Regions from separate parts of the Cellulomonas sp. CW35 genome, predicted to be linked through region 1. Evidence: predicted binding sites of a transcription regulator. Region 1 holds the regulator's gene; the other holds the start of a gene.

Region 1 (9,040 bases):
CCGGTCGCGGTCGTCACGCTCCGCCCGGAGCACGGTGATCGCGGCCTCGAAGTCCTCGAGCGAGTCGAACGCCTGGTACACGCTGGCGAACCGCAGGTAGGCAACCTCGTCGAGCTCGCGCAGCGGCCCGAGAATCGCCAGGCCGATCTCGTAGGCGTCGATCTCCGCGGACCCGGACGAGCGCAGCGTCTCCTCGACCTTCTGGGCGAGCAGCGCGAGATCGTCCTCGCTCACCGGCCGGCCTTGGCATGCCTTGCGCACGCCCCCGGCGATCTTGTCCCGGCTGAACGGCTCCGTGGCACCCGAGCGCTTCACGACCGACAGGCTGGTCGTCTCCACCGTGGTGAACCGGCGATTGCACGACGGGCACTGACGGCGACGGCGGATCGACGCGCCGTCGTCCGAGGTGCGGGAGTCGACCACCCGGGAGTCCGGGTGCCGGCAGAACGGGCAGTGCACCCTGGAGCCTCCTGCTGCATCGCTGTCGTCGGGCCGCGCTCGCGCGCGTCGCCCACGCGACCGTAGGCCACGCCTCCCCCTGCCGCAAGGCAGTGGCCCGCGAGGGCCCGCGGCTCAGCCGTGTGGGACGACGAGCTCCTGACCGGCGTCGACGTGTGTGCCCGACATGCCGTTGACCCGGACCAGCTCGCGGACCTGGTGCTGCACCGACTCGCCCGCCGCACGAGAGGAGGCGGCGATGTCCCACAGCGTGTCCCCGGTGCGCACGACGTAACGCTCGACCGTCGCGTCCGAGGTGGCACCCGCCGCGGCGTGCGACCCCAGCACGAACGCCATGCCGGAGAGGGCGAGCGCGAGGACCGTGACGACCGCACGCCCGCGGCGCGTCAGCCGCAGCGGCGCCTCGTCCGCGGAGCGGCCCGCCGTCGGCGCGGCCAGAGCCGCGGCACGCTCGCGGGAGGCCCGTGCCGGACGACCTGCTCGACGACCCGCACCGATCATGTCGGGTCCGATCACCATCGCGCTCATCGCTCTCCCTCTCCCTGACATCCGTCCACCGCGCCACGCGTCCGGCCGATCATGCCGCCGGTGCGCCTACCGCGACTCCCGCGCGTCGTACGCGCGTTCGTCATACACGTGTTCGTCGTACGTCTGTACGAAGTTCTACCAGAGGCCTGCGACACGCGTCCAGAGATGTCGAACAGATGTTTGATATCGCCCGTCCACCTGCGTAGGCTTCCTGCCGAGGAACAGCGCACCACCGACCACTGACATCCCCCGCGACGAGGCCGTGGACCAGGGCCTTCCCCGCCGGGGACGCCATCCGGCGGTGCGCACCGGGCGGCGGACCGACGACGCCCCGGAGAGGCCGCCGACGGCGGTCGGTGGCAGGGCGGACTGGAGGGGTGGACGTGACGGACCAGCGAACCGAGGACGTGACCGGGCAGCAGCCCACCGGGGGCGACGCCACCGGCGGCTCCGTCGGCGGCGAGGGACGGCTGGGTACGGTGCACGAGCTGCCCGAGACCCCCCCGGGCCCAGACGGTCTGACGGCGCGTCAGCGCCTGGTCCTGCAGACGATCCGCGTCTCGGTCGAGACGCGCGGCTACCCGCCGAGCATGCGCGAGATCGGCGAGGCTGTCGGGCTGACGAGCCCGTCCAGCGTGAAGCACCAGCTCACGGCGCTCGAGCGCAAGGGCTACCTGCGGCGTGACCCCAAGCGTCCGCGGGCGATCGAGGTCGTGCACCCGGACGACTCGCGCGGCGTCCCGCAGTGGGGCGGCCAGGACACCCCCTCGCAGGTGTCGCTCGGGGACGGGGGCGAGGAGCAGTTCTCGGCGCCCGCGTACGTCCCTCTCGTCGGGCGGATCGCCGCCGGCGGCCCGATCCTCGCCGAGCAGGTGGTCGAGGACGTGTTCCCCCTGCCGCGCCAGCTGGTCGGAGAGGGCGAGCTGTTCATGCTCAAGGTCAGCGGCGACTCGATGGTCGACGCGGCGATCTGCGACGGCGACTGGGTGGTCGTGCGGCGTCAGCCCGTCGCGGAGAACGGCGAGATCGTCGCGGCGATGATCGACGGCGAGGCGACCGTCAAGACGCTGCGGCGCGCGGACGGGCACGTGTGGCTCCTGCCCCACAACGCCGCCTACGCGCCCATCCCGGGCGACGACGCCACGATCCTCGGTCGCGTCGTCAGCGTGCTGCGGAGCCTGTGAGCGCCGTGCCCGGCCGCCTGCCCGACCCGCCACCGGGGCTCGGTCGCCGTCTGGCGCAGCGGCTCGCCCGCCCGTCCGACGACGGGCGCACGAACAGCGCGCGCACGGACGAGACGAACGACGCCGGCAGCACCGACAGCACCGACAGCACCGACAGCACCGACAGCACCGACAGCACCGACGATGCTGCCGTCGCCGACGAGCGCTGGGAGGACCGCACCTGGTCCGAGTGAGGCGCCACGACGACGGACGACGGCCCGCCCCCCGGATCTCCCGGGCGGCGGGCCGTCGTCGTCCGTCAGAAGCCGAAGCGCCGGGCGACGTCCCGCACGGCCTGGGCGGACGAGCGCAGGCCGGAGAGCTCGTCGACGGACATGGGCACCGGCAGGCGGTCGAGCACCCCGGGCGAGCCGACGATCGACGGCACGGACAGGCAGACGTCGTCGATGCCGTAGTACCCGGTCAGGAGCGAGGAGACGGGCAGGACCCGGCGCTCGTCCTTGAGGATCGCCTCGATGATGCGCGACCCGGCGAGCGCGACCGCGTAGTTCGTCGCACCCTTGCCCTCGATGATCCGGTAGGCGGACTCGACGACCTCGCGCGCGATCTCGTCGCGCACCGCGCTGGTGAGCGGTCCCTCGCCCTCGATGCCCTGCCACTCGAGGAGCGGGATCGCGCCGATCGACGCCGAGCTCCACAGGGGCAGCTCGGAGTCGCCGTGCTCACCGGCGATGTACGCGTGCACGTTCTGCACGGCGACCCCGGTGTGCTTCGCGATGAGGTACCGCAGCCGGGAGGAGTCCAGCACGGTGCCGGACCCGAACAGCTGCGTGGGCGGCAGGCCGGAGATCTTGAGCGACGCGTAGGTCACGACGTCGACGGGGTTCGTCACCATCACGTAGACCGCGTTCGGCGCGACCTCGACGAGCGAGGGCAGGACCTTCCTGACGAGCCCGATGGTGGCCTCCGCGAGGTCCAGGCGCGTCTGGCCGGGCTTCTGCTTGGCGCCCGCGGTGAAGACGACCACGTCCGCGTCCGCGCAGACCGCGATGTCGTCGGACCCGACGACCTCGGCCATGGACATGAACTGGATGCCGTGGCCCAGGTCGAGCGCCTCGGCCTCGACCTTCGCCTTGTTGATGTCGAAGAGCGCGACGGTGCGCGCGGCGCCGCGCATCAGCGTCGCGTAGGCCATGGTCGAGCCGACGGCGCCGGCGCCGACGATCGCGACCTTCGACGTCCGCCGGTGGCTCGGGGCGCCGGAGAGGCTGGGCTCCTCGTCGGCGAGGCTCTCGGCGATCTGCTCGGACATCGTGGCGCCTCCTGGCATGGCGGTGGACGGGGGTGACGGGCCCATGACCTGCGCGTCCGCGCGCGGGGCCGTCCCTGGCAGGCTACCGGCTCAGGAGTCCCGCAGGCGCGTCAGCGCGGCGAGCGCGACGTCCCGGTCGGTCGTGCGCCAGAACGCCGGCATGGACCGGGCGAGGAACTCGCCGTACCGGGCGGTGGCGAGCCGCGGGTCCAGGACGGCGACCACGCCCTTGTCCTGCGGTCCGCGGACCAGGCGACCCGCGCCCTGAGCGAGGAGCAGCGCAGCGTGCGTCGCGGAGACGGCCATGAACCCGTTGCCCCCGGACCGGGCGACGACGTCGGCACGGGCGGAGCGAACGGGGTCGTCGGGACGGGGGAACGGGATCCGGTCGATGATCACGAGCCGGCACGCCCGGCCGGGGACGTCGACGCCCTGCCAGAGCGCGAGCGTCCCGAACAGGCAGGTCGGCTCGTCGGCGGCGAACCGTGCGACGAGGGTGGGCAGCTGGTCGTCGCCCTGCAGCAGCACGGGCACGTCGAGTCGCTCGCGCATCGCCTCGGCGGCGGCGTTCGCCGCCCGGCGCGACGAGAACAGGCCGAGGGTCGCGCCGCCGGACGCGCGCACGAGGGCCTCGATCTCGTCGAGCTGCGCGTCGGTCGCGGGCTCGCGGCCGGGTGGCGGCAGGCGCCGGGCCACGTAGCAGATCCCCTGCCGCGGGTAGTCGAAGGGGCTCCCGACGTCGAGGCCGCGCCAGCGCACCGGCCCCGTCGCGTCGGCGGGTGCGGGGTCGGCGCCGGGCACGCTCGTCGGTCCGACCGGTTCCGCGTCGGGCCGCAGCTCCAGCCCGACCGACCGCGCCATCGGGTCGAACGACCCGCCGAGCGCGAGGGTCGCGGACGTGAGCACCGCGGTGCGTCCGGCGAGCAGCTGCGTGCGGATGAGCCCGTTGACGGACAACGGTGCCGCGAGCAGGCGCGTGGTGGTCGCGCCCGAGCGGTCCTCGCCGCGTGCGCACCACATCACGGTCCGGGCGAGGTCCTCGGGAGTGCCGGTCATGCGCTCGGCGGTCTCGAAGAGGGTGAGGACCGCGGACTGGGCGACCTTGCGCCCGCCGTCCGCGGGCGCGCCGCCTGCGCTCCCGCCGCCCTCGGGCCGCAGCAGGGACAGCAGCGTGCGGGCCGCGTCCCGCACCGCCGCGACCGCGTCGTGCACCGCGGGTGGCAGCCCGTCGCTGAACCGCCCCTCGGGCAACGGGACGATCGCGCCCGCAAGCGCCTCCCCCGCGGCCTCGAGGTCGCTGCCGGGGACGCCGCCGTGGCGGCGCGCGACGCGGGCGGCGTGCTGCACGACGGGCAGCGAGAGCTCCGCGGTGGCCTGCGCGGTCACCCGGTCGGCGAGCTCGTGCGCCTCGTCGACGACGAGCACCTCGTGGTCCGGGAGGACGTGCGGGGAGCCGGACGCGGCGATGCCGAGCATCGCGTGGTTCGTCACGACGACGTCGGCCTCGCGAGCGGACGCCCGCGCGCGCTCCGGGAAGCACTCGTCGAGCTTGGGGCACGCGGACCCGATGCACTCGAGCGACGTGACGGACACCTGCCGCCACGCGCGGTCGGTGACGCCGGGGACCAGGTCGTCGCGGTCGCCGGTGTCGGTCTCCTGCGCCCACTCCCGCAGCCGCACGACCTGCTGGCCGAGGCTCGCGGGCGCCGCCTCCCCCGCGTCGGGGTGCTCCGCGGCGCCGGCACGCTCGGGGAGGTCGAACAGCGCGCCCTGGTCGTCCGCGGGGTACCCGCCCTCGACCTTGTGCAGGCACAGGTAGTTGTGCCAGCCCTTGAGCAGGGCGATGTGCGGCCGGCGGGGCAGGTGCCCCGCGAGCGCGTCCGCGACGAGCGGCAGGTCGCGGGTGAGGACCTGGCGCTGCAGGGCGAGCGTCGCGGTGGACACGACGACGCGCTCGTCGGCGTGCACGGCGTGCCGGACGGCGGGTACGAGGTACCCGAGCGACTTCCCGGTGCCGGTGCCCGCCTGCACCAGCAGGTGCTCGCCCGAGTCGAGGGACTGTGCGACGGCCCGCGCCATGAGGTGCTGACCGTCACGCCTGGCGCCCCCGAGGACGCCGACCGCGACGTCCAGGAGCTCGTCGACCGCCCGGTCGCGCTCGGCCGAGCGGGCGCCGGTCTCCTCCGCGGTGTCGCCGTCAGGAGCGGCGGCGGGCGACGGAGACGGCATCGGGCCAGCCTAGTGGGAAGCCCGGACCACCCCACCGGTCGGTGGGGTGGGCGGCCGGTGGGGTGGGCGGCCGGTGGCGTGCGCGGCCGGTGGGGTGGGCGGCTGGTCGGATGCCGGCGTCAGGCGGGTTCGACGTCGCGCCGCGCGAACCGGCGCAGGCCCGTCGAGCCGAGCCCGACGGCCACGGCCGTCAGCACGGCCAGCGGCGCCCAGGCGAGCTCCTCGAGGGGCAGGTACGGGACGGCGGCGAACGGCAGCGCGTCGAGCAGCCAGGCGGGCAGCCCGAGGACCTCGCCCAGCATCGTCGCGATCCACATCGCCACCAGCACGCCCCACGTGACCGGCAGGGCGAGCCGCGGGGCCCACCCGAGCAGCGCGACCGCGAGACCGACGAGCACCATGACCGCGGGCCAGTACGCCAGCGCGGCGCCCGCCATCACGGCGGCCTGCGCGGGGTCGTCGACGGTCGAGCCGTGGACCGCGCCGAGGGTCGCACCGCCGACGACGAGCAGCACGGCCGAGCCGACGACGGGGATCACGAGCCGCTCGAGCGCCCACCGCGTGCGCGACAGCGCGCCGGCGAGCTGCGGCTCGAGGATCCCGGTCGCCTCGTCGGCGCGCAGCGTCAGCGCGGACTGGATCGCGAACACCGCGGTGACCAGGGCGATCATGCTCGCCAGGAGCGCGAGCAGCGCGCTCACCCCGGTCCCGCCCAGGATGGCGGTCGCGTCACCGCCGACGTCGTCCATGAGGTCGGTCATGGCGTCGACGACCGAGCCGAACAGCAGGGCCGTCAGCACGACCGCGAGGCTCCACCCGACGACGGGCCCGCGCTGCAGGCGCAGCCCGAGCCCGAGCGGCGACCCGAACCGGGCGGGCGCCGAGGCAGGACCGGGGCGCGCCGCGAGCAGCCCCGTGCCGTGGTCCCGCACACCCTCGACGGCGACCGCGACCGCGCACAGGCCGACGCTCACGACGACGAGCAGCACGAGCGGCCACCAACGGTTGCCGGCGAACGGCTGCGCCTCCTGCGCCCAGCCGATCGGGGACGCCCAGGTGAGCGTGCCGTCCCCGAGGTCGCCGATCATGCGCAGCACGTAGCACCCGAGCACGACGCACGCGGCGAGCGCGTTGGCCCCGCGCGCCGTGGCCGCCACCTGCCCGGACACGGCGGCGACCCCGAGTCCGAACAGACCGACGCCCGTGACCGACGCCCCGAGCACGAGCGACCCCGCGATCCCCGCACCCTGCGGGTCGAGCCCCTGCGACACCGACACGGCGGCCACCCCGGCCCCGACCGCGAGGCAGAGCGCCGCGAGGACCACCCAGGACGCCGCCGCGTGCGCGTGCACTCCGAGCGCGCGCGAGCGCAGGAGCTCGGTGCGGCCCGCCTCCTCGTCCGCACGACCGTTGCGTGTGACCAGGAAGACCACGCCGAGCGCGAGGGACAGGGCGAGCGTCATCCAGCTCTTCGTCCAGACCGCCCCGCCGAGCGTGTTCGCGACCGGCGACAGCCCGGTGAGCGCGCGGATGCCCGGCGTGTCGGACACGGCCGCGAACTCGTCGAGCGCCTGCTGGGTCGAGAACAGCTCGCGGTAGTAGGACGCGACGTAGGCGACCAGGGCGACCAGCACGACGAGCCACACGACCAGGCGGACGCGGTTGCGGCGCACGACGAGGCGGACCATCGGCGCGAGGCCCGCCAGGTCGTCCGCGCCGCGTCGGGTGGTGCGAGCCGGCGCGCGGCGCGCCAGGGTCGTGGTCACCTGCGTCCTCCCTCGCCCGCCAGGGCCGCGAGCTCCTCGCCGTAGTGGCGCAGGAACAGCTCCTCGAGCGACGGGGGGGTCGCGACGAGCGAGCGGGGGCCGAGCGCCGCGACGCGCGCGAGCACCGCGGGCAGCGCGGACTCGTCGACCGCGAACGTGACGTGCCGGTCGACGACGACGAGGTCGTGCACCCCTGGCAGCTCGGTGAGCCCGTCGGCGCCGCCGTCGAGCACCGCGGTCACCTGGGTCCGCGTGAGGTGACGCAGCTGCGCGATCGTCCCGGACTCGACGGTGACGCCCTCGCGGATGATCGTGACCCGGTCGGCGAGCTTCTCGACCTCGGCGAAGATGTGGCTCGACAGCAGGACGGACCGCCCCTGCGCCTTGAGCTCGCGGACGGACTCGGTGAACGCCGCCTCCATGAGCGGGTCGAGACCGCTCGTCGGCTCGTCGAGCAGCAGCAGCTCGGCGTCCGACGCGAGCGCGGCGACGAGCGCGACCTTCTGCCGGTTGCCCTTCGAGTAGGTGCGCGCCTTCTTGGTCGGGTCGAGCTCGAAGCGCTCCAGCATGGCCGCCTTGCGGCGCGGGTCGAGACGTCCGGAGATCCGGCTCAGGATGTCGATCGCCTCGCCCCCGGTCAGGTTGGGCCACAGCGTGACGTCGCCGGGGACGTACGCGATGCGGCGGTGCAGCCGGACCGCGTCGGTCCACGGGTCGCCGCCCAGCAGGGTCACGGACCCGGCGTCGGCCTTGAGGAGGCCGAGCAGGACGCGGATGGCGGTGGTCTTGCCGGCTCCGTTGGGGCCGAGGAAGCCCACGACCTCGCCGGTGGGGACGGTCAGGTCCAGGCCGCGCAGCGCACGGGCGGGACCGAAGCTCTTGTGGAGGCCCTCGACCTGGAGGGCCAGGGTGCTGGACATGGCTGCACCTCGGGTGGGTGGGGATGGACGCCGCGGGCGGCGGGTGCCGTCACGCGCTCTCGTGCTGCGGCTGCGGCTGCGGCCGGCCGGTCGGCGGGTCGCCCACGTACAGCAGGTAGTCGTCGAGCATGCGGCGTGAGGTGAGCAGGCCCTCCGTGAACAGCTCGAGGGTCGGCAGCACCTGCTCGCGCTGGCGCGCGGCCATCGCCTCGACCAGCGCGTGCGGCGTCGCGTCGGGCAGCGTGAGGAACTGGACGACCAGTGCGCCCATCGTCTGGTGGACCAGGTGGCGCAGCCGCGCCTCCTCGTCGCGCGACGGCCGCAGCAGGCCCGACTCGACGCCCGCCCGCATGACCTCGCGGGCCTTGTCGACGAGGTGGTCGAGGAAGCGCCGCGCGGGTGCGCCGCCGGCGTGGACGGCGCGCAGCATGTAGACGACGAGCACGGCGGCGGGCCCGGGTTCGGCGAGGTTCGCGAGCAGGAACGCGCTGGGGTCGCCCAGGCTGCTCGTCTTGAGCGCCTCGTAGCGGCGCAGCACCTCGGTGTCGCACTGCTCGCGCAGCTCGGCCTTGGAGCGGAAGTGGTGGGTGATGAGTCCGGGCGAGACGCCGGCCCGCTCGGCGATGACACGGAACGGCGCGT
Region 2 (9,040 bases), 400 kb from region 1:
GCGACCGGGTCCCCGAGCAGCTCCCACAGCGTCACGATCAGCAGGTTGCCGAGCGCGTGCTGGTCGAGCGGGCCGTCCGTCGCGAACCGGTGCTGCAGCACGTCACGCCACGTGCGCCCCCAGTCGGAGTCGTCGCACAGCGCCGCCAGGGCCATCCGCAGGTCGCCCGGCGGCAGCACCGCGAGCTCGTCGCGCAGCCGACCGGACGAGCCCCCGTCGTCCGCCACCGTCACGACCGCGGTGATCTGGTCCGTCATCAGCCGCAGCGCCGAGAGCGTCGCCGAGACGCCGTGCCCGCCGCCGCACGCCACCACCGCCGGGCCGTGGTGCGACGAGCGGGCGCCCGGGACCGGCCCCACGCCGCTCGCCGGCGTGGGCGCCCCGCGGACCTCGGCGCTCACCGGACCGCCCCGCGGCCTCGTCGTCCTCCCGTGGTCGGGCGCCCGGCCCGGGTGACCGACCCGTTCACTCCTTGCCCAGGTCACGCGCGGCGACCGTGACACGGTGCCCCGCGTCACGCAGCCGCGCGGCGATGGCCTCGCTGATCGCGACCGACCGGTGCTTGCCGCCCGTGCAGCCGACCGCGATGGTCACGTAGCGCTTCTCCTCGTTGAGGTAGCCGGCCAGCACCGGCTCGAGCGCCTCGACGTACCGGTCGACGAACTGCGTCGCCCCCGGCAGCCCCAGCACGTAGTCGCGCACCGGGCCGTCGCGCCCCGTGAGATGCCGCAGCTCCGTCACCCAGTACGGGTTCGCGAGGAACCGCACGTCGACGACGTGGTCGGCGTCGAGCGGGATGCCGTACTTGAACCCGAACGACGTCACGTTGACGCGCAGGTGGTCGTCCGCGTCCCCCGCGACGAGCGATCGGACCTGCCGCGCGAGGTCGTGCACGTTGAGCTCGGACGTGTCGATCACGTTGTCCGCGCGCTCGCGGATGTCCGACAGCACCGCGCGCTCCTCGCGGATCCCGTCGAGCAGCGTGCCCGTGCCCTGCAGCGGGTGCGGCCGGCGCACCTGCTCGTAGCGGCGCACGAGCACCTCGTCCGACGCGTCGAGGAACAGGATCCGGTACTCGACGCCCGCCGCGCGCAACCCGCCGAGGACCTCGGCGAGGTCGTCGAAGAACCCGCGCCCGCGCACGTCGATGACCGCGGCGACGCGGTGGGCGCGCGTCTCGGGCGGGCCGCTGGTGAGCATCCCGACGAGGTGCGTGAGCATCTGCGCGGGCAGGTTGTCGACGACGTACCAGTCGAGGTCCTCGAGCACCGCGGCCGCCCGCGTGCGCCCTGCACCCGACATGCCCGTGATGACGAGCACCTGGGGCTGGTGGAGCCGGGGGTGCTCGGTCGCGGCGTCGATCGCCGGGATCCCGGCCGGGACCGTGATGGGCGAGGGCTCGGTCATGTCCCCAGCATGCCAGCGGACGGGGCGACAGCCTCGGTGGGCGCGGCGGTGTCGTCCGGCGCGAGCGCGGCGACGACCGCGGCGGCCGTCCGCTCCCCCATGCCGGGGACCGAGGCGATCTCCTCGACGCTCGCCGCCCGCAGGCGCTTGACCGAGCCGAAGTGCCGCAGCAGCGCCTTCTGCCGCGCCGGTCCCAGCCCGGGGACGTCGTCGAGCACCGACACCGTCATGCCCTTGCTGCGTCGCTTGCGGTGCGCCGTGATGGCGAACCGGTGCGCCTCGTCGCGCACGCGCTGCAGCAGGTACAGGCCCTCCGAGCTGCGCTGCAGGATCACCGGGTAGTCGTCGCCCGGCACCCACACCTCCTCGAGCCGCTTCGCGAGGCCGCACAGCGCCACGTCGTCGATCCCGAGCTCCTCGAGCGCCCGCGCGGCCGCGGCGACCTGCGGGGGGCCGCCGTCGACGACGACGAGGTTCGGCGGGTACGCGAACCGACGCGGCCGCCCCGTCGTCTCGTCGATCGGGCCCGAGACCAACCGCTCACCGTCCTCCGCGTCCGCGTCACCGAGCTCGACGTCGCCCGACTCGGAGCGCTCCGCCAGGTAGCGGCGGAACCGGCGCGTGATCACCTCGTGCATGGCCTCGGTGTCGTCGGCCGCGCCCTCGCCGTGCCGTCCACGCACCGAGAACAGGCGGTACTCGCTCTTGCGGGCGAGGCCGTCCTCGAACACGACCATCGACGCCGACTGGTACGTCCCCTGGTTGTGCGAGACGTCGTAGCACTCGATCCGCAGCGGCGCGGTGTCCAGGCCCAGCGCCTCCTGGATCTCGCGCAGCGCCTGGCTGCGCGACGTCAGGTCGCCCGCACGCCGGGTGCGGTGCAGGTTCAGCGCGTGCTCGGCGTTGCGGTGCACCGTCGCCGCCAGCTCGCGCTTGTCCCCGCGCTGGGGCACGCGGACCCGCACCCGCGAGCCGCGCAGCCCCGTGAGCCACGACTCGACCTGGTCGACGTCGGTCGGCAGCACCGGCACCAGCACCTCGCGCGGGACCGCGGTGCCGTCCGCCTCGTCCGTGCCGTAGACCTGCTGCAGCAGGTGCTCCACCAGGCCCGCGTCGTCGACGTCCTCGACCTTCTCGACGACCCAGCCACGCTGGCCCCGGATCCGACCGTCACGCACGTGGAACACCTGCACCGCGGCTTCGAGGTCGTCGCCCGCGAGGCCGAACACGTCCGCCTCGGTGCCGTCCGGGAGCACCACGGCGTTGCGCTCCGTGGCGCGGCGCAGCGTCTGGATGTCGTCGCGCAGGCGTGCGGCGCGCTCGTAGTCGAGCTCCGCGGCCGCCTCCTGCATGCGGCGCGTCAGCCGCTTCTCGAACCGGGTGGTGTCCCCGGCCATGAAGTCGCAGAAGTCCTGCGCGAGCCGGTGGTGGTCCTCGGGCGAGATCCGTCCCACGCACGGGGCGGAGCACTTGTCGATGTAGCCGAGGAGGCACGGGCGTCCCTGCTGGTGCGCGCGCTTGAACACGCCCGCCGAGCAGGTGCGCACGGGGAACACGCGCAGCAGCAGGTCGACCGTCTCGCGGATCGCCCACGCGTGCGCGTAGGGGCCGAAGTACCGCGTCCCCTTGCGCTTGGCGCCGCGCATCACCTGCACGCGCGGGAACTCGTCCGCGAGCGTGACCGCCAGGTAGGGGTACGACTTGTCGTCGCGGTACTTCACGTTGAACCGCGGGTCGAACTCCTTGATCCACGAGTACTCGAGCGCGAGCGCCTCGACCTCGGTGCCCACGACCGTCCACTGCACCGACGCCGCCGTGGTCACCATCGTCTGCGTGCGCGGGTGCAGCCCCGCCACGTCCTGGAAGTAGCTGTTGAGCCGCTGCCGCAGGCTCTTGGCCTTGCCGACGTAGATGACGCGGCCGTCACCGTCGCGGAACCGGTACACGCCGGGCGAGTCGGGGATCTCCCCCGGCGCCGGTCGGTAGGTCGCGGGATCAGCCATGGTCCGAGCCTAGTTCGCACCGCGGACACACCCCGCGGTGCCCCGGGACGTCGAGGGCTCGACCGGCCGGCCGCCACGCCGGACGACGGCACGGCCCGCGCCCGGCACCGGGTGCCGCTAGCGTGTCGACATGGCGCAGCTGCTGCACTCCTACTCGGTGGACCTGACCTGGACCGGAGCGGGCGAGGCGGGGACGTCGACGTACACGTCGTACGGTCGCGACCACGAGCTCACGTCGGGCGACAAGCTGCCCCTGCCGGGCACCTCGGACCCGGGCTTCCGGGGAGACCCGTCGCGGTGGTCGCCGGAGGACCTCGTCGTGGGCGCGCTCGCCCAGTGCCACATGCTCTGGTTCCTGCACCTCGCGGCGGCCGCAGGCGTGGTCGTCGTCGGGTACGCGGACGCCGCGTCCGGGACGATGCGGATCGAGGCGGCCGGGCACGGGCAGTTCACCGAGGTCGTCCTGCGCCCGCGCGTGGTCGTCCGCACCCGGGTGCTGGCCGACGGACAGCCCGTGACCGACGGCGTCCTGGCCGACCTGCACCACCGCGCTCACGAGCACTGCTTCGTCGCGCGCTCGGTCAACTTCACCGTGCGGCACGAGCCCGTCCCCGTGGCGTTCGAGCGGGTCTGAGGAGCGCACCGGCAGGACTGCACCGACGCGCGCGGTGCGGCGGACGGCGGGGGCCGTGCGCACGCTCAGGCCGAGACCGCCGCGGGCTCGAGGTCCAGCACCTCGGCGAGGAAACGGCCCGTGTGGCTCGCGGACACTCCCGCGACGTGCTCGGGCGTCCCCTCCGCCACGACCGTGCCGCCGCCCGAGCCCCCCTCGGGACCCATGTCGATCACCCAGTCGGCGTTCTTGATGACGTCGAGGTTGTGCTCGATGACGATCACCGTGTTGCCCTTGTCGACGAGCGACTGCAGCACCCCGAGCAGCTTGCGGATGTCCTCGAAGTGCAGTCCGGTGGTGGGCTCGTCGAGCACGTACGCGGTGCGGCCCGTCGAGCGCCGCTGGAGCTCGGAGGCGAGCTTGACGCGCTGCGCCTCACCGCCCGACAGCGTCGGCGCGGGCTGGCCCAGGCGCACGTACCCCAGACCGACGTCGACGAGCGTCCGCAGGTGCCGGCTGATCGCGGGGACCGCGCTGAAGAACTCGGCGGCCTCCTCGATCGGCATGTCGAGCACGTCCGCGACCGTCTTGCCCTTGAAGTGCACCTCGAGCGTCTCGCGGTTGTACCGCGCGCCGTGGCAGACCTCGCACGGGACGTACACGTCGGGCAGGAAGTTCATCTCGATCTTGAGCGTGCCGTCGCCCGAGCACGCCTCGCAGCGCCCGCCCTTCACGTTGAACGAGAACCGCCCCGGCGTGTAGCCGCGGACCTTCGCCTCGGTCGTCTCCGCGAACAGTTTGCGGATGTTGTCCCACACGCCCGTGTACGTCGCGGGGTTCGAGCGCGGCGTGCGGCCGATCGGGCCCTGGTCGACGTGCACGACCTTGTCGAGCTGGTCGAGCCCCGTGACGCGCTTGTGCCGGCCGGCGACCTGGCGCGCGCCGTTGAGCTCGTTCGCCATCACCGTGTACAGGATCGAATTCACGAGCGTCGACTTGCCGGAGCCCGACACGCCCGTGACGGCCGTCAGGACCCCCAGCGGGAACGACACGTCGATGCCGCGCAGGTTGTGCTCCCGCGCGCCCTGCACGGTCACGAGCCGCGACCGGTCGACCGGGCGCCGGTCGGCCGGCATCGGGATCTGCCGACGTCCCGACAGGTACGCGCCGGTCACTGACTCGTTCGAGGCGAGCAGCCCCGCGAGGTCGCCCGAGTGCACGACGCGACCACCGTGCTCTCCCGCGCCCGGGCCGATGTCCACGATCCAGTCGGCCATCCGGATGGTGTCCTCGTCGTGCTCGACGACGATGAGCGTGTTGCCCAGGTCGCGCAGACGCGTGAGCGTGTCGATCAGGCGTCGGTTGTCCCGCTGGTGCAGGCCGATCGAGGGCTCGTCGAGCACGTAGAGGACGCCCACCAGGCCGGAGCCGATCTGCGTCGCGAGCCGGATGCGCTGGGCCTCACCGCCCGAGAGCGTCGCCGCCGGGCGCATCAGCGACAGGTAGTCCAGACCCACGTCGAGCAGGAAGCCCAGGCGCGCCTGGATCTCCTTGAGCACCTGCGCCGCGATCTGCCGCTCGCGCTCGCCGAGCTCGAGGGTGTCGAGGAAGTCGCGTGCCTCCCGGATCGGCAGCTCGCAGACCTCCGCGATCGACCGCCCGCCGACCTTGACGGCGAGCACCTCGGGCTTGAGCCGCTGGCCCTGGCACGTCGGGCACGGGACCTCACGCATGAAGCCCTCGTACTTGTCCTTGCTCCACTCCGACTCGGTCTCGGCGTGCCGGCGCTCGAGGAACGTGATCACGCCCTCGAACCCGGTGGAGTACTGGCGCTCGCGACCCCACCGGTTCCGGTAGCGGACCTGCACCTTGTGGTTGCGGCCGTGCAGGATCGCGTCCTTCGCGCGCTGCGGCAGCGCGCGCCACGGCACGTCCATGGCGAAGCCCATCTCGTCGGCGAGAGCCGACATGACTCGCTCGAAGTACTCCGAGGAGGTCTGCGCCCACGGGGCGACCGCGCCCTGCGCGAGGCTGAGCTCCTCGTCGGGCACGACGAGTTCCGGGTCGACCTCGAGACGCGAGCCGATGCCGGTGCACTCCGGGCACGCCCCGTACGGCGCGTTGAACGAGAACGTGCGCGGCTCGACCTCCTCGAGCGTGAGCACGTGGTCGTTCGGGCACGCCCGCTGCTCGGAGAACCGGCGCTCCTTGTCCGGGTCCTCGGCGTCGCGGTCCACCAGGTCGATCACGAGCAGCCCGCCGGACAGCCCGAGCGCGGTCTCCACCGAGTCGGTGAGGCGGCGCTGCACGCCCTCGCGCGCGACCAGCCGGTCGACCACGACCTCGATGTCGTGCTTGAGCTTCTTCTCGAGCGTCGGTGGTGCCGTGAGCTGCACGACCTCCCCGTCGACGCGCGCGCGCGAGAAGCCCTTCGCCTGCAGCTCTCCGAACAGGTCCGTGTACTCGCCCTTGCGGCCGCGGACGACGGGCGCGAGCACCTGGTACCGCGTGCCCTCGGGCAGCTCGAGCAGCCGGTCGACGATCTGCTGCGGCGTCTGCGCGGTGACGCGCTCGCCGCAGACGGGGCAGTACTGCGTCCCGGCGCGCGCGAACAGCAGGCGCAGGTAGTCGTACACCTCGGTGATCGTGCCGACGGTCGAGCGCGGGTTGCGGTTCGTCGACTTCTGGTCGATCGAGACGGCGGGCGACAGCCCCTCGATGAAGTCGACGTCGGGCTTGTCCATCTGCCCGAGGAACTGGCGCGCGTACGCCGAGAGCGACTCCACGTACCGCCGCTGCCCCTCGGCGAAGATCGTGTCGAAGGCCAGCGACGACTTCCCCGACCCGGACAGGCCGGTGAAGACGATCAGCTGGTCCCGGGGCAGGTCCAGGTCGACGTTGCGGAGGTTGTGCTCGCGGGCACCCTGCACCACCAGACGGTCGTTCACGGCGTGCAGTCTACGTTCCACCGCTGACAATCGCACACCCGTTCGATCCTCCTGGTGAGCAGCCGCGCCGCCCGCGGCCGCCCCGGCGCCGTCGTCGTGCCGAGCGTGCCCGATCACCCCATGCTGGGACACACCATGACGACAGAACCGACCACGACCGACGACCCGACCGTCGCCGCCGAGCCGCCCACGGGCCCCACCGCGTCGATCGCGTCCACCGGACCCGAGCCCCTCCCCGTCCCCGTCGCCGAGTACGCGGTCGTCGGCGACGGGCGCACGACCGCGCTCGTCTCCCGCCGCGGCTCGGTCGACTGGCTGTGCCTGCCGCACGTCGACTCGGCGGCGTGCTTCGCACGGCTGCTCGGCACGGAGGACAACGGGCGCTGGCTGCTGACCGTCCCCGACGCGCACGAGGTCACGCGCCGCTACCTCGACGACTCGTTCGTCCTCGAGACGACGTACCGCTCCCCCACCGGCACCGCCGTCGTCACCGACTCGATGCCGATCTCCGACGGGCGAGCGGATCTCGTGCGGCACGTGCGGTGCACGCGGGGCACGGTGCGCGTCGAGCACGAGTGGGTGGTGCGCTTCGGCTACGGCGGCATCGAGCCGTGGGTCACGCGCACCGGCGGTCCCGACGCGCGGATCCGCGCGGTGGCCGGACCGGACGCGCTCGTCCTGCGCGGGACGCGCCTGCCGCACGCCGACGACCACCGGCACCGCGACGCGTTCGAGCTGCGGGAGGGCGAGGAGCTCGAGCTCGACCTCACGTGGTCGCGCTCGTGGGAGCCGGTGCCACCGCCCCTGGCGGCGGCGACCCGCGTCGACACGACGCGCGTCGCGTGGGGGCTGTGGGCGCGCGGCGCACGGTACGCGGGGCCGCACCGCGAGGCCGTCGTGCGCTCGCTGCTCGTGCTGCGGCTCCTCACCGACTTCGAGACGGGCGGCATCGCCGCCGCGGCGACGACGAGCCTGCCCGAGGACTTCGGCGGCGCACGCAACTGGGACTACCGCTACTGCTGGCTGCGCGACGCCGCGATGACGCTCGAGGCGCTCCTCGAGCAGGGGTTCCGCGACGAGGCGACCCAGTGGCGCGACTGGCTGCTGCGCGCCGTCGCCGGCGACCCCACCGACCTGCAGATCATGTACCGCGTCGACGGCGGGCGTGACCTGCCCGAGCGTGAGCTCGGACACCTGCCGGGCTACGCCGGCTCCCGCCCGGTGCGGCTCGGCAACGCCGCGGTCGGCCAGGTCCAGAACGACGTGCTGGGCGAGGTCATGTGCGCGCTGCACGAGGCACGCCGTGCCGGGATCACCGAGTCCGCGGACTCGTGGTCGCTCCAGCGCCACCTCCTCGAGGCGCTGCTGCGGCACTGGCGCGACCCGGACCGCGGGATCTGGGAGGTGCGCGGAGACCCCCGGCACTTCGTGCACTCGAAGGTCATGGCCTGGGCCGCGGTCGACCGCGCGGTGCGCGCCGTCGAGGAGCACGGCCTGTCCGGGCCGGTCGACCGCTGGCGCGCGGCGCGTGCGGAGATCCATGCGGACGTGCTGGCCCACGGCTGGGACGCGGACCGCGGGACGTTCGTGCAGCACTACGGCGCGACGCACACCGACGCCTCGCTCCTGCAGATCCTCCAGGTCGGCTTTCTCCCGCCCGACGACCCTCGCGTCCTCGGCACGCTCGCCGCGGTGCGCGCCGAGCTGGAGGTCGCCCCGGGGCTGCTGCGCCGCTACCGCACCGAACGGACCGACGACGGTGTGCCCGGCGGCGAGCACGCGTTCCTCGCGTGCTCGTTCTGGCTCGCGGAGGCGCTCGCCCGCACGGGGCAGGTCGACGAGGCGTGCGAGGTGCTGGACGGGCTCGTCGGGCTGACGAACGACGTGGGTCTCCTCGCCGAGCAGTACGACCCGGTCGGGCGCCGGATGGCCGGCAACGTGCCCCAGGCGCTGTCGCACCTCGCGCTCGTGCGTGCGGCCCACGCCGTCGGGCTGGCCACGGGCGCCTCGGAGGGACCCGCATGAGCACGGCACCCTGGACCGGTCACGTGACGCCCGGCGGCCCGACC

What was found. Region 1 encodes LexA, which represses DNA repair genes until DNA is damaged. Its sites were predicted from a motif close to TCGAACANNTGTTCGA; they were not measured.
Region 2: uvrA (excinuclease ABC subunit UvrA) is a predicted target of LexA. The motif match lies at 7,002-7,017, and genes of this name have one in related genera.

What each region holds. Positions count from the first base shown of each region.
Region 1 covers NZ_CP199000.1:2,140,954-2,149,993, forward strand. The annotation lists partial or broken gene nrdR (transcriptional regulator NrdR) at 1-459, opposite strand, end outside; gene ACT17Q_RS09810 (LysM peptidoglycan-binding domain-containing protein) at 574-987, opposite strand; gene lexA (transcriptional repressor LexA) at 1,458-2,171, shown strand; gene ACT17Q_RS09820 (hypothetical protein) at 2,168-2,404, shown strand; gene ACT17Q_RS09825 (L-lactate dehydrogenase) at 2,470-3,483, opposite strand; gene ACT17Q_RS09830 (ATP-dependent DNA helicase) at 3,574-5,712, opposite strand; gene ACT17Q_RS09835 (ABC transporter permease) at 5,832-7,478, opposite strand; gene ACT17Q_RS09840 (ABC transporter ATP-binding protein) at 7,475-8,398, opposite strand; gene ACT17Q_RS09845 (TetR family transcriptional regulator) at 8,448-9,040, opposite strand, start outside.
Region 2 covers NZ_CP199000.1:1,738,893-1,747,932, reverse strand. The annotation lists gene ACT17Q_RS08035 (gluconeogenesis factor YvcK family protein) at 1-359, opposite strand, end outside; gene rapZ (RNase adapter RapZ) at 466-1,407, opposite strand; gene uvrC (excinuclease ABC subunit UvrC) at 1,404-3,410, opposite strand; gene ACT17Q_RS08020 (OsmC family protein) at 3,541-4,044, shown strand; gene uvrA (excinuclease ABC subunit UvrA) at 4,110-6,971, opposite strand; gene ACT17Q_RS08010 (glycoside hydrolase family 15 protein) at 7,107-8,996, shown strand; gene ACT17Q_RS08005 (MBL fold metallo-hydrolase) at 8,993-9,040, shown strand, end outside.